2 regions of the Microbacterium sp. bgisy203 genome follow, and region 1 is predicted to be linked to the other one. Evidence: predicted binding sites of a transcription regulator. Region 1 holds the regulator's gene; the other holds the start of a gene.
The links. The regulator LexA, encoded in region 1, represses DNA repair genes until DNA is damaged. The targets are predictions, from matches to a motif close to TCGAACANNTGTTCGA.
Positions count from the first base shown of each region.

Region 2: a site for LexA is predicted at 2,454-2,469, ahead of AC3ENQ_RS08665 (Rv2578c family radical SAM protein). Genes of this name have one in related genera too.

Region 1 covers NZ_JBYIPF010000005.1:164,677-169,091, reverse strand. The annotation lists gene AC3ENQ_RS09940 (S9 family peptidase) at 1-1,658, opposite strand, end outside; gene lexA (transcriptional repressor LexA) at 1,708-2,370, opposite strand; gene AC3ENQ_RS09930 (LysM peptidoglycan-binding domain-containing protein) at 2,681-3,106, shown strand; gene AC3ENQ_RS09925 (histidinol-phosphate transaminase) at 3,173-4,294, shown strand; gene hisB (imidazoleglycerol-phosphate dehydratase HisB) at 4,319-4,415, shown strand, end outside.
Region 2 covers NZ_JBYIPF010000004.1:180,405-184,819, forward strand. The annotation lists gene AC3ENQ_RS08655 (VOC family protein) at 1-613, opposite strand, end outside; gene AC3ENQ_RS08660 (hypothetical protein) at 706-1,356, shown strand; gene AC3ENQ_RS08665 (Rv2578c family radical SAM protein) at 1,372-2,445, opposite strand; gene AC3ENQ_RS08670 (acyl-CoA dehydrogenase family protein) at 2,599-3,762, shown strand; gene AC3ENQ_RS08675 (ECF transporter S component) at 3,999-4,415, opposite strand, start outside.

The DNA.
Region 1 (4,415 bases):
AACTCGTTCGCGCGCCCGAGCGGCGAACGCTCCCGGTACAGCGCCTCTGCCTCGGGGAGCGGGCCGATGAGCCCGTCGAGGTAGCGCGCCTCGAAGTCGTGGGTGTCTTCGGCGAGGGCGCGTGCATCGCCGACGCCGTACCGCGAGATGCCCACCGAGAAGACATCGGTGCCGACGAGCGCGCCGAGCACCGTCCAGCCGCCCGCCGATCCGCCCTCGATCGCGATGCGTGCGGGGTCGGCCAGGCCCGCGTCGATGAGCCCGCGCGCCGCGGCGGCTACGTCGTCGACGTCGACGATTCCCCACTGGCCGCGCAGCCGCTCGCGGTACGCGCGCCCGTATCCCGTCGACCCGCCGTAGTTGACGTCGAGCACGCCGATGCCGCGGCTGGTGAAGAATGCGGTCTTCGCGTCGGCGACGCCGCCGGCGTGCGCGGTCGGCCCGCCGTGGACGAACACGACGTACGGCGGGAGGGCGCCCTCTGCCGCGGCCGCGTCCGGATTCGTCGGAGGGAAGTCGAAGGCGTGCACCTCGCCGTGCGGCCCGGCGAAGGTGACCGGGCGCCCCACCGGCATCCACTCGGCATCCCCGGAACTCCCCGCGACCTGCGTGACCGCGCCGTCCGCGCCCACGAGCCAGATCCCGGTGCTGCCGACGCCCGCGCCCGAGACGAGGATGCCGTCGCCTGCGGCATCCTCGATCGACAGTCGCGCCGTCGCGGGCAGATCGACGATCGTCTCGGTGCCGTCGGCGTCGATCAGCACCAGCTCGTCCGCGCCGTGCGTACGGATCGCCGCGATGCGGCCGTCGGGGAGCAGCGCGTACCAGCGCGAGCCGAGAGCCCACAGCGGGCCGCCGGTGTCGGCGTCCGCTTCGGCGAGGGGCGACGGCTCGCCGAAGCCGTCGGGCCCTGAGACGCGGTGCCAGATGTTCCAGCGCCCCGTCGGCTCGTCGAGGTAGACGATCTCGTCGTCGCCACGCCATTCCGGCTGGAGAGCCGCGGTCGTGCCGTCGGTCATCGACGCCCACGAGGTGACGCGATCGTCTGTGAGGCGGCCGACGCGCACCTCGGTGCGGTCCCACGGCATGTGCGGGTGGTTCCACGCGACCCAGGCCAGGCGCGAGCCGTCGGGAGAGAGAGCGGGCTGGGCGACGAAGTCGCTTCCGGCGACGAGCTGCAAGACGTGCGGCGAATCGTCGACGGTGATCCGCACGATGCCGCGTCGAACCGCGGCGCCGTCGCCGTGCCACTCCCGGACGGCGAGCAGCGCGCCGTGCGAGAAGCGGAGCCCTCCGTAGCGGGTGGCGGGGTCCTCCGGGGTGAGCGGGCGAGGCTCGGCTCCGGGCGTGAGGAGCCACACGCGCTGGTCGCTCTTCTCGACGAATGCCAGTGCTCCGGCACCCGTCGCCGCCCACGCGCCGCCGCCGTACTCGTGCACGCTCGAGCGTGCGTTCCAGGGCGCGGGCAGGACGGTCTCCGTGTCGCCTGCGGCGGTGCGGCGACGGACGGTGGTGCGCCCTCCCTCGGCGGGGAGGGACTCGCCCCACCACACCTCGTCGCCGACGAACGCGGCGCCCTCGAAGCGCGGTGAGGCGGCGGATGCCCATTCGGCCGACAGCGGTGAGGGCCAGGAGCCGGGGGTGGAGACGGTGACCATGCCCTCACGGTACCCGTTGCCACGCACGCGGCGGCGGGTCGTGCGGGTCTCAGACGGCGCGGAGAACGGCGACGACCTTGCCGAGCACCGTGGCGTTGTCGCCGACGATCGGCTCGAACGCGGAGTTGCGCGGCAGCAGCCACGTGTGGCCGTCGCGCTGGCGGAACGTCTTGACGGTCGCCTCGCCGTCGAGCATCGCCGCGACGATGTCGCCGTTGTTCGCGGTCGACTGGGTGCGCACGACGACCCAGTCGCCGTCGCAGATCGCGGCGTCGATCATCGACTCGCCGCTCACCTTCAGCATGAACAGGTCGCCCTTGCCGACGAGCTGGCGGGGGAGCGGGAAGATCTCCTCCACCTGCTGATCGGCGGTGATGGGCACGCCCGCCGCGATGCGGCCCACGAGCGGCACGAGCGCGGCATCGCCGACGCTCGGCGCCTCGTCGGCGGGGTTCTCGGTCGCCGCGCCCGGCAGATCGATGAGGACCTCCATCGCGCGCGTCTTGCCCGCATCGCGCCGGAGGTAGCCGCTCAGTTCGAGCTGATTGAGCTGGTGGGTCACACTCGACAGCGACTTGAGCCCGACGGCGTCGCCGATCTCGCGCATGCTCGGCGGGTAGCCGTAGCGCGCGATCGACCGCTGGATCACCTCGAGGATCGCCAGCTGCTTCTCGCTCAGGCTCTTACGCCGACGCGTCTGCGGCTTCTCCATGGATCCTTCTCCTTCACTTCCCGTTCGTATGGCACTTGTGTGTCGTCCGCCTCGGTGCTCGTCTTCGAATGTCCGAGGTTGGTGATGGGGTCCTGTTGTCGAAACCGTATCCGGTTCCGACGGTCGGGGCCGGGAAGCGATCGCGTGTCGCGTTCGATCCGATTCCGACCGATTCATCGGTTGACAAGAACACTGTATCGAAGATAGCTTCGGAATGGAAGTTCGCTCCTGATCTCCCCGGCCGGAGATCGCGAGCGAAGATTCCGACATCCGACGCTCCAGATCCGAGTCCCACCTCGAGGAGGACCCCATGAGCACGATCGAGATCCACCCCCGCACGGCTTTCGACCCGCTGGCCACGACCCAGCCGCACCCCACCACGCGCGCGCACCCCACCACGCGCCCGCACCCCACCACGCGCCTGCGCCTCACGGTGCGTGGCCGCCGTGTCATCGCTGCAATCGCCGCCCTTCCCGCGGTCATCGCCGTGACGATCGCGATCCTGTCCGGTGGCGGAGCGCTCGCCTCCGGCGAACAGGGAGCTGCGGCGGGGACGTTCCAGTACGTCACCGTCATGCCCGGCGACACCCTGTGGTCGATCGCCGAAGAGGTCGCGCCCGCCGCCGACACGCGCGACGTCGTGGATGACATCGCTCGTCTCAACGCCCTGTCCTCCGGAGAACTCGCCGCCGGTCAGAGCCTCGCGATCCCCACCGAATACGCCGAAGCGCGCTGATCTCGACGCTCGGCGGGTGTCAGCGCGATCCTGTTCGCCGTCCCCGCACCGCTGAGCGCCCCTACGATGGATGCCGTGAGTGCCAGTCTCGACGACCTCCCTCTTCGCTCCGACCTGCGCGGCCAGATGCCCTACGGCGCACCGCAGGCTCCGCTTCCGGTCGCTCTCAACGTCAACGAGAACACGCACCCGGTGCCCGAAGAGGTCGCCGACGACATCCTCGACTCCGTCGCCCACGCCTTGCGCGAGGTCAACCGCTACCCCGACCGCGAGTTCACCGCGCTGCGCGAGGGTTTCGCGGACTATCTGGGTCACGGCCTCACCGCCGACCATATCTGGGCGGGCAACGGCTCGAACGAGGTTCTGCAACACCTGCTCCAGGCCTTCGGCGGGCCGGGGCGCACGGCGTTCGGTTTCGCGCCGACCTACTCGATGTACCCGTTGCTGACACGGGGCACCGGGGCCGAGTACGTCTCCGGGACGCGCGGGGTCGACTACACGCTCTCCGCGGAGTCCGCCGCCGAGCAGATCGCGGATGCCGCGCCCGACGTCACCTTCCTCTGCGCGCCGAACAACCCCACGGGCACACCCCTCGGCGTCGACGTCATCGAGGCGGTCTACGACGCGACCGACGGCATCGTCATCGTCGACGAGGCGTACCAGGAGTTCGCGCCGCGCGACTCGCGGTCGGCGCTCACGCTCCTTCCCGGCCGCGAGCGGCTCGTCGTCTCCCGCACCATGAGCAAGGCGTTCGCCTTCGCCGGCGCTCGCGTCGGCTACCTCGCCGCCGACCCCGCGCTCATCGACGCGCTGCGCCTCGTACGCCTGCCCTATCACCTGAGCGCCCTCACCCAGGCGGCCGCCACGGCGGCACTCCGGCACGCCCCCGAGATGCTCGCGATGGTCGACGAGATCGTCGGGCAGCGCGACCGCATCTCCGCGACGCTCGACGCGCTCGGCTACCACCCCTACGAGAGCTGGACGAACTTCGTCCTCTTCTCCGACGTCGACGACCCTGCTGCGACGTGGCAGGCGCTCTACGAGCAGGGCGTGCTCATCCGCGACATCGGGCTCCCGCGGAGCCTCCGGGTCACGGCCGGCACCGAGGCGGAATCGACCGCGTTCCTCGACGCTCTGGCGTCGCTCGGCCCCGGCGGCGCGCACGGCGTCACGGAGGAACGCGGCTGATCCGCCCTCGCTAGACTCGGCACCATGAGCACCCCCGCGCCCCGCACGGCCGAGATCCGTCGCGCGACGAGCGAGTCGACCGTCGAGCTCTCCCTCGACCTCGACGGCACCGGACAGAGCA
Region 2 (4,415 bases), on a different contig from region 1:
CGCCGTAGCCGGGCAGTCGGATCCTTCCCGCGGCGAGGCCGGGGTCGTACTCCCAGCCCCAGACGGTGGAGTAGAACCCCATCGAGGCGGGGATGTCCGGGGTGACGAGGTCGCTGAAGTTCCACGCGCCGGGTGCGTTGACGACCTGCGCGCCGGGATGGGCGCGGGCCTCCCAGAGTCCGAACACGGCGCCGAGGGGGTCGGCGCAACGCGCGCCCCGGCCGAAGGGGCTCCCGGCATCCGGCAGCTCGATGAGCGTGCCGCCCGCCGCCTCGATGTCGGCGCACGTCTGCTCGATGTCGTCGGTCGCGATGAACGAGACCCACCCGTGCGGCGCCTCGGCGCCCGGCTCGGACCGGGCGGAGAGGGCGAGCGCCGCGACGTCGGCGCGTGGGCCCGGGGCATCCGCGCCGTCGAGCCGCGCGAACAGATACGCGGCGGGCTCCGTCGGGATCGCGCTCGCGTACGTCCAGCCGAACAGGCCCGCGTAGAACGCCGCCGCGCCGGCCGTGTCGGGCGTGTCGAGCTGCACCCAGCACGGGACGCCCGTCGGATAGGTGCGCTTCTCGTCGTCGCCCATGATCGGCCCCTTCTCGGTCGGTGTGGGGGTCATGCTCGGTCGGATCAGGCGTCATCGTAGGCGGCTGTCTCACCGTTCCGCCAGGGGGTGGGCGTGGGGTCTTGGCGCCCCTAGCCTCGATGCGCATGCGACAGCTCACCCTGAGAACGCCCGTCATCGCGGCCGCAGCCGGTGCCCTTATCGTCGCCTGCGTCGCATGCAGCCCCGATCCCGCGCCGACCGCCTCGCCGTCGTCTCCGATGTCGACCCCGTCGTCTTCACCGACCGCCACACCGACGCCCACGCCGACGCAGACGCTCGACGGCCCCCCGCAGCCCGACGCCGAGACCGCGGCCGCCTGCGAGCAGAAGATCCCCCTGTCGACGATCCAGGATCTCGAGGGCAGCCCCGCCTGGCAACAGGTGCAGTACGACCCGAAGCCCCTCGCGGAGAAGGTCATCGGACCTGCCGCCAAGGAGGCCGCCGCGAGCGCCGTGGAGATCCTCGATTGCGGGTGGGGCGTGCCGAACTCCGATAGTGGGATGACGTTCACGCTCGCCGACTTCTCCGACCAGGGTGCACGTGACGCGCTCATCGCCGCCCTCGACGCCTCGGAGTACGAGATGACCGCCGTCGGTGCGTACAACTTCTACACGAACGTCGAGGAGGGCATGGGCGGCACGACCGGGTACGCCTTCGACGCGAAGTCGAACTGGTACATCGTGACTGGCAGCATGACTGAGGAGCATGCCCGCGACTACCTCGTCTCGGCGACGCAGGCGACCAACACCTTCTGAGCGCAACCGCCCCGCTCAAAACAGCCGCGTCGCAGCGAGCGCCTCGCCGCGGGGCGTGGGCGCTGCTCGCGCCCCGCGCGCCGTCGTCCGTACGGGGCCTGCCCGCGGGGGCCGATTCTCCACCTCCTCTTCCGCGCCGCCGCCGAGTCCGTGCCGTCGCAGCAGCGGACGCACGCGCGCGGCGAGCATCTTCCGGTATCCCTCCGGCGCGTAGGCGGATGCCCCGGGGTACAGCCCCCGGTACGCCGGCACCAGTTCGGGGTGATCGCGCTCGAGCCACTGCCAGAACCACTCCTTGGCACCAGGGCGCAGGTGCAGCGCGCCGAACACGACGCGCGTCGCCCCCGCGGCGCGGATCCGCGCCAACGCGTCGTCGATGGCCGGCGCCGAGTCGGTGATGTGGGGGAGGAGGGGCATGAGGAAGACCGACACCCGGAATCCGGCATCCGTCGCCGCGCGCACTGTCGCGAGCCGCGCGGCCGCGCTGGGCGTCCCCGGTTCGATCGCGGCCTGCAGCGCGTCATCGAAGACGGCGATCGACATCGCGAGGGAGATCGGCACACGTGTCGCGGCATCCGCCAGCAGCGGGAGATCTCGTCGCAGGAGCGTCCCCTTCGTCAGGATCGACAGCGGCGTCCGGCTTTCGGCAAGGGCGCCGATGATCTCCGGCATCAGCCGGTAGCGGCCCTCCGCGCGCTGGTAGGGGTCGGTGTTGGTGCCGAGCGCGACCGGCTCGCGGGCCCACGTGGGCTTTGCGAGCTCGCGTCGCAGGACGTCGGCGACGTTCACCTTGACGACGACCTGGCTGTCGAAGTCGCGCCCCGCGTCGAGGTCGAGATAGGTGTGCGTATTGCGAGCAAAGCAATACGAACATGCATGAGTGCATCCACGATAGGGATTGACGGTCCAGTCGAACGGCATCGCCGACATCGCCGGCACGTGGTTGAGTGCCGACTTCGCGTGGACCTCGTGGAACGTCACTCCCTGGAACTCCGGTGTCGTCACCGAGCGCACCAGGCCCTCGAGCGTTTCGAGTCCGGGCAGCGCGGAGGCATCCTTCTCTCCGATACTCTGTCCCCGCCACCGCATATCGACATTAGAACAGATATGCGATAGCGTCGCAAGACGTCCATCACACGCCGTCGTGAAACCCAGTACCATTACCTCTGGGATGGAATCTCACGATCCGGTGGATGCACTCCCGCAATCTTCGAGAACTCGACGACGAGAGGAAGGCGCACCATGGAGCGCGACATCTACGACGAAGACCACGAGGCGTTCCGCGACGTCGTCAAGGAGTTCGTCAAGCGGTATGTGACCAACGAGGCCCGCGAGAAGTGGGATGCCGACGGCGAGGTCGACCGCGCGACCATGCTCGCCGCGGGCGAGTCGGGCATCATCGGCCTGAGCGTCCCCGAGGAGTTCGGGGGCGCGGGCATGCTGCAGGACTACCGCTTCCGCGCGATCGTCAACGAAGAGGTCATCCGCGCCGGCGCGGGCTCGCTCGCGGGCGCCTTCGGCATCCAGGACGACCTCGCGATCCCGTACATCGTCCACATGGGCACGCAGGCGCAGAAGGAGAAGTGGCTGCCGCGCATGGCGACCGGCGAGGTCCTCGGCGCGCTCGCGATGACCGAGCCGGGCGCCGGCTCGGACCTGCGCGGCATCAAGACCACCGCGAAGAAGGTCGACGGCGGCTACATCGTCAACGGCGCGAAGACCTTCATCTCCTCGGGCAAGACCGCCGACATCGTCGTGACGTTCGTCAAGACGGGCGAGGGCAACCGTCCCGACGCGTTCTCGATCCTCATCGTCGAGAACGGCATGGAGGGCTTCGACCACGGCAAGAAGCTCCACAAGATGGGCTTCCAGGGCCACGACACCGCCGAGCTCTCGTTCACCGACGTGTTCGTCCCCGAAGAGAACCTCATCTCGGGCGAAGAGGGCCGCGGCTTCATCCAGCTCATGATGAATCTCCCCCTCGAGCGCATGTCGATCGGCGTCGCCGCCGCGGCCGCCTCGCAGGCTGCCCTCGAGTGGACCGTCGCCTACACGAAGGACCGCGAGGCCTTCGGCGAGCGGATCATCGATTTCCAGAACACGCGCTTCCAGCTCGCGTCGATCGCCGCCGACGTCGAGGCGCTGTGGGCCTACACCGACCGCGCGCTGCTCGCGTACAAGGACAAGAAGCTCTCGGCCGAGGATGCCGCGATGTACAAGTTCTGGGCGACCGAGCGCGAGTGGGAGATCCTCGACATCGGCGTGCAGCTGCACGGTGGCTACGGCTACATCACCGAGTACCCGATCGCCCGTGCTTTCCTGGATGCCCGTGTGCACCGGATCTACGGCGGCACCAACGAGATCATGCGCGACATCGTCTCGCGTCAGATCGCCGGCAAGCGCTGACGCTCATCTGACCCGTCGGCGACGTCGACACCGAAACGGCCGGGAGGCTTCGCCCTCCCGGCCGTTCGCGTGTCCGGCATCCTGACGCCGACCTCCGAGCGGGATCGGGGCGGACGCAACGGCAAGGCCCCGTGCGCGACACGCCGCACTCGACGTGCGCGCGACGGCGTGTCGGCGTCGAAGCCTTGCCGTTGGTGACAGGGGCAGTGGGATGCCGAGACTCCTTCCCCCGGGCATCAGCCCTCGGCGACGGGGGCGACCGGCGCCGGATCCGCGGCCGCCGCCCGCCGGCGCGCGAGGCGCGCGACCCCGGCAGCGCGGAGCCGGTCGGCGATCACCAGCCCGAGCCACGTGGCGACCGCCGCCGACGCGAGCAGACCGACGACGTAGAGGACGACGACCCACCAGGGGAACGCGGTCATGTTCGCAGAGGTCACGGTCCACAGCGCGTAGAGCACGAAAGCGCTCAGCGCACCGACGTAGTACAGCCCGCGGCCCCACTTGCGGTAGAGCGTCACGAGGAACGGCAACTCGATGAACGCGGCGAACATGACGTTCGTGACGACGATCGCGGGCCCGCTCGCCGAGAACGGCGCCGCGACGAGTCCCGAGATGAGGCCCGTCAGCACAGCCGCGCCGGGCTTCTCGATGAG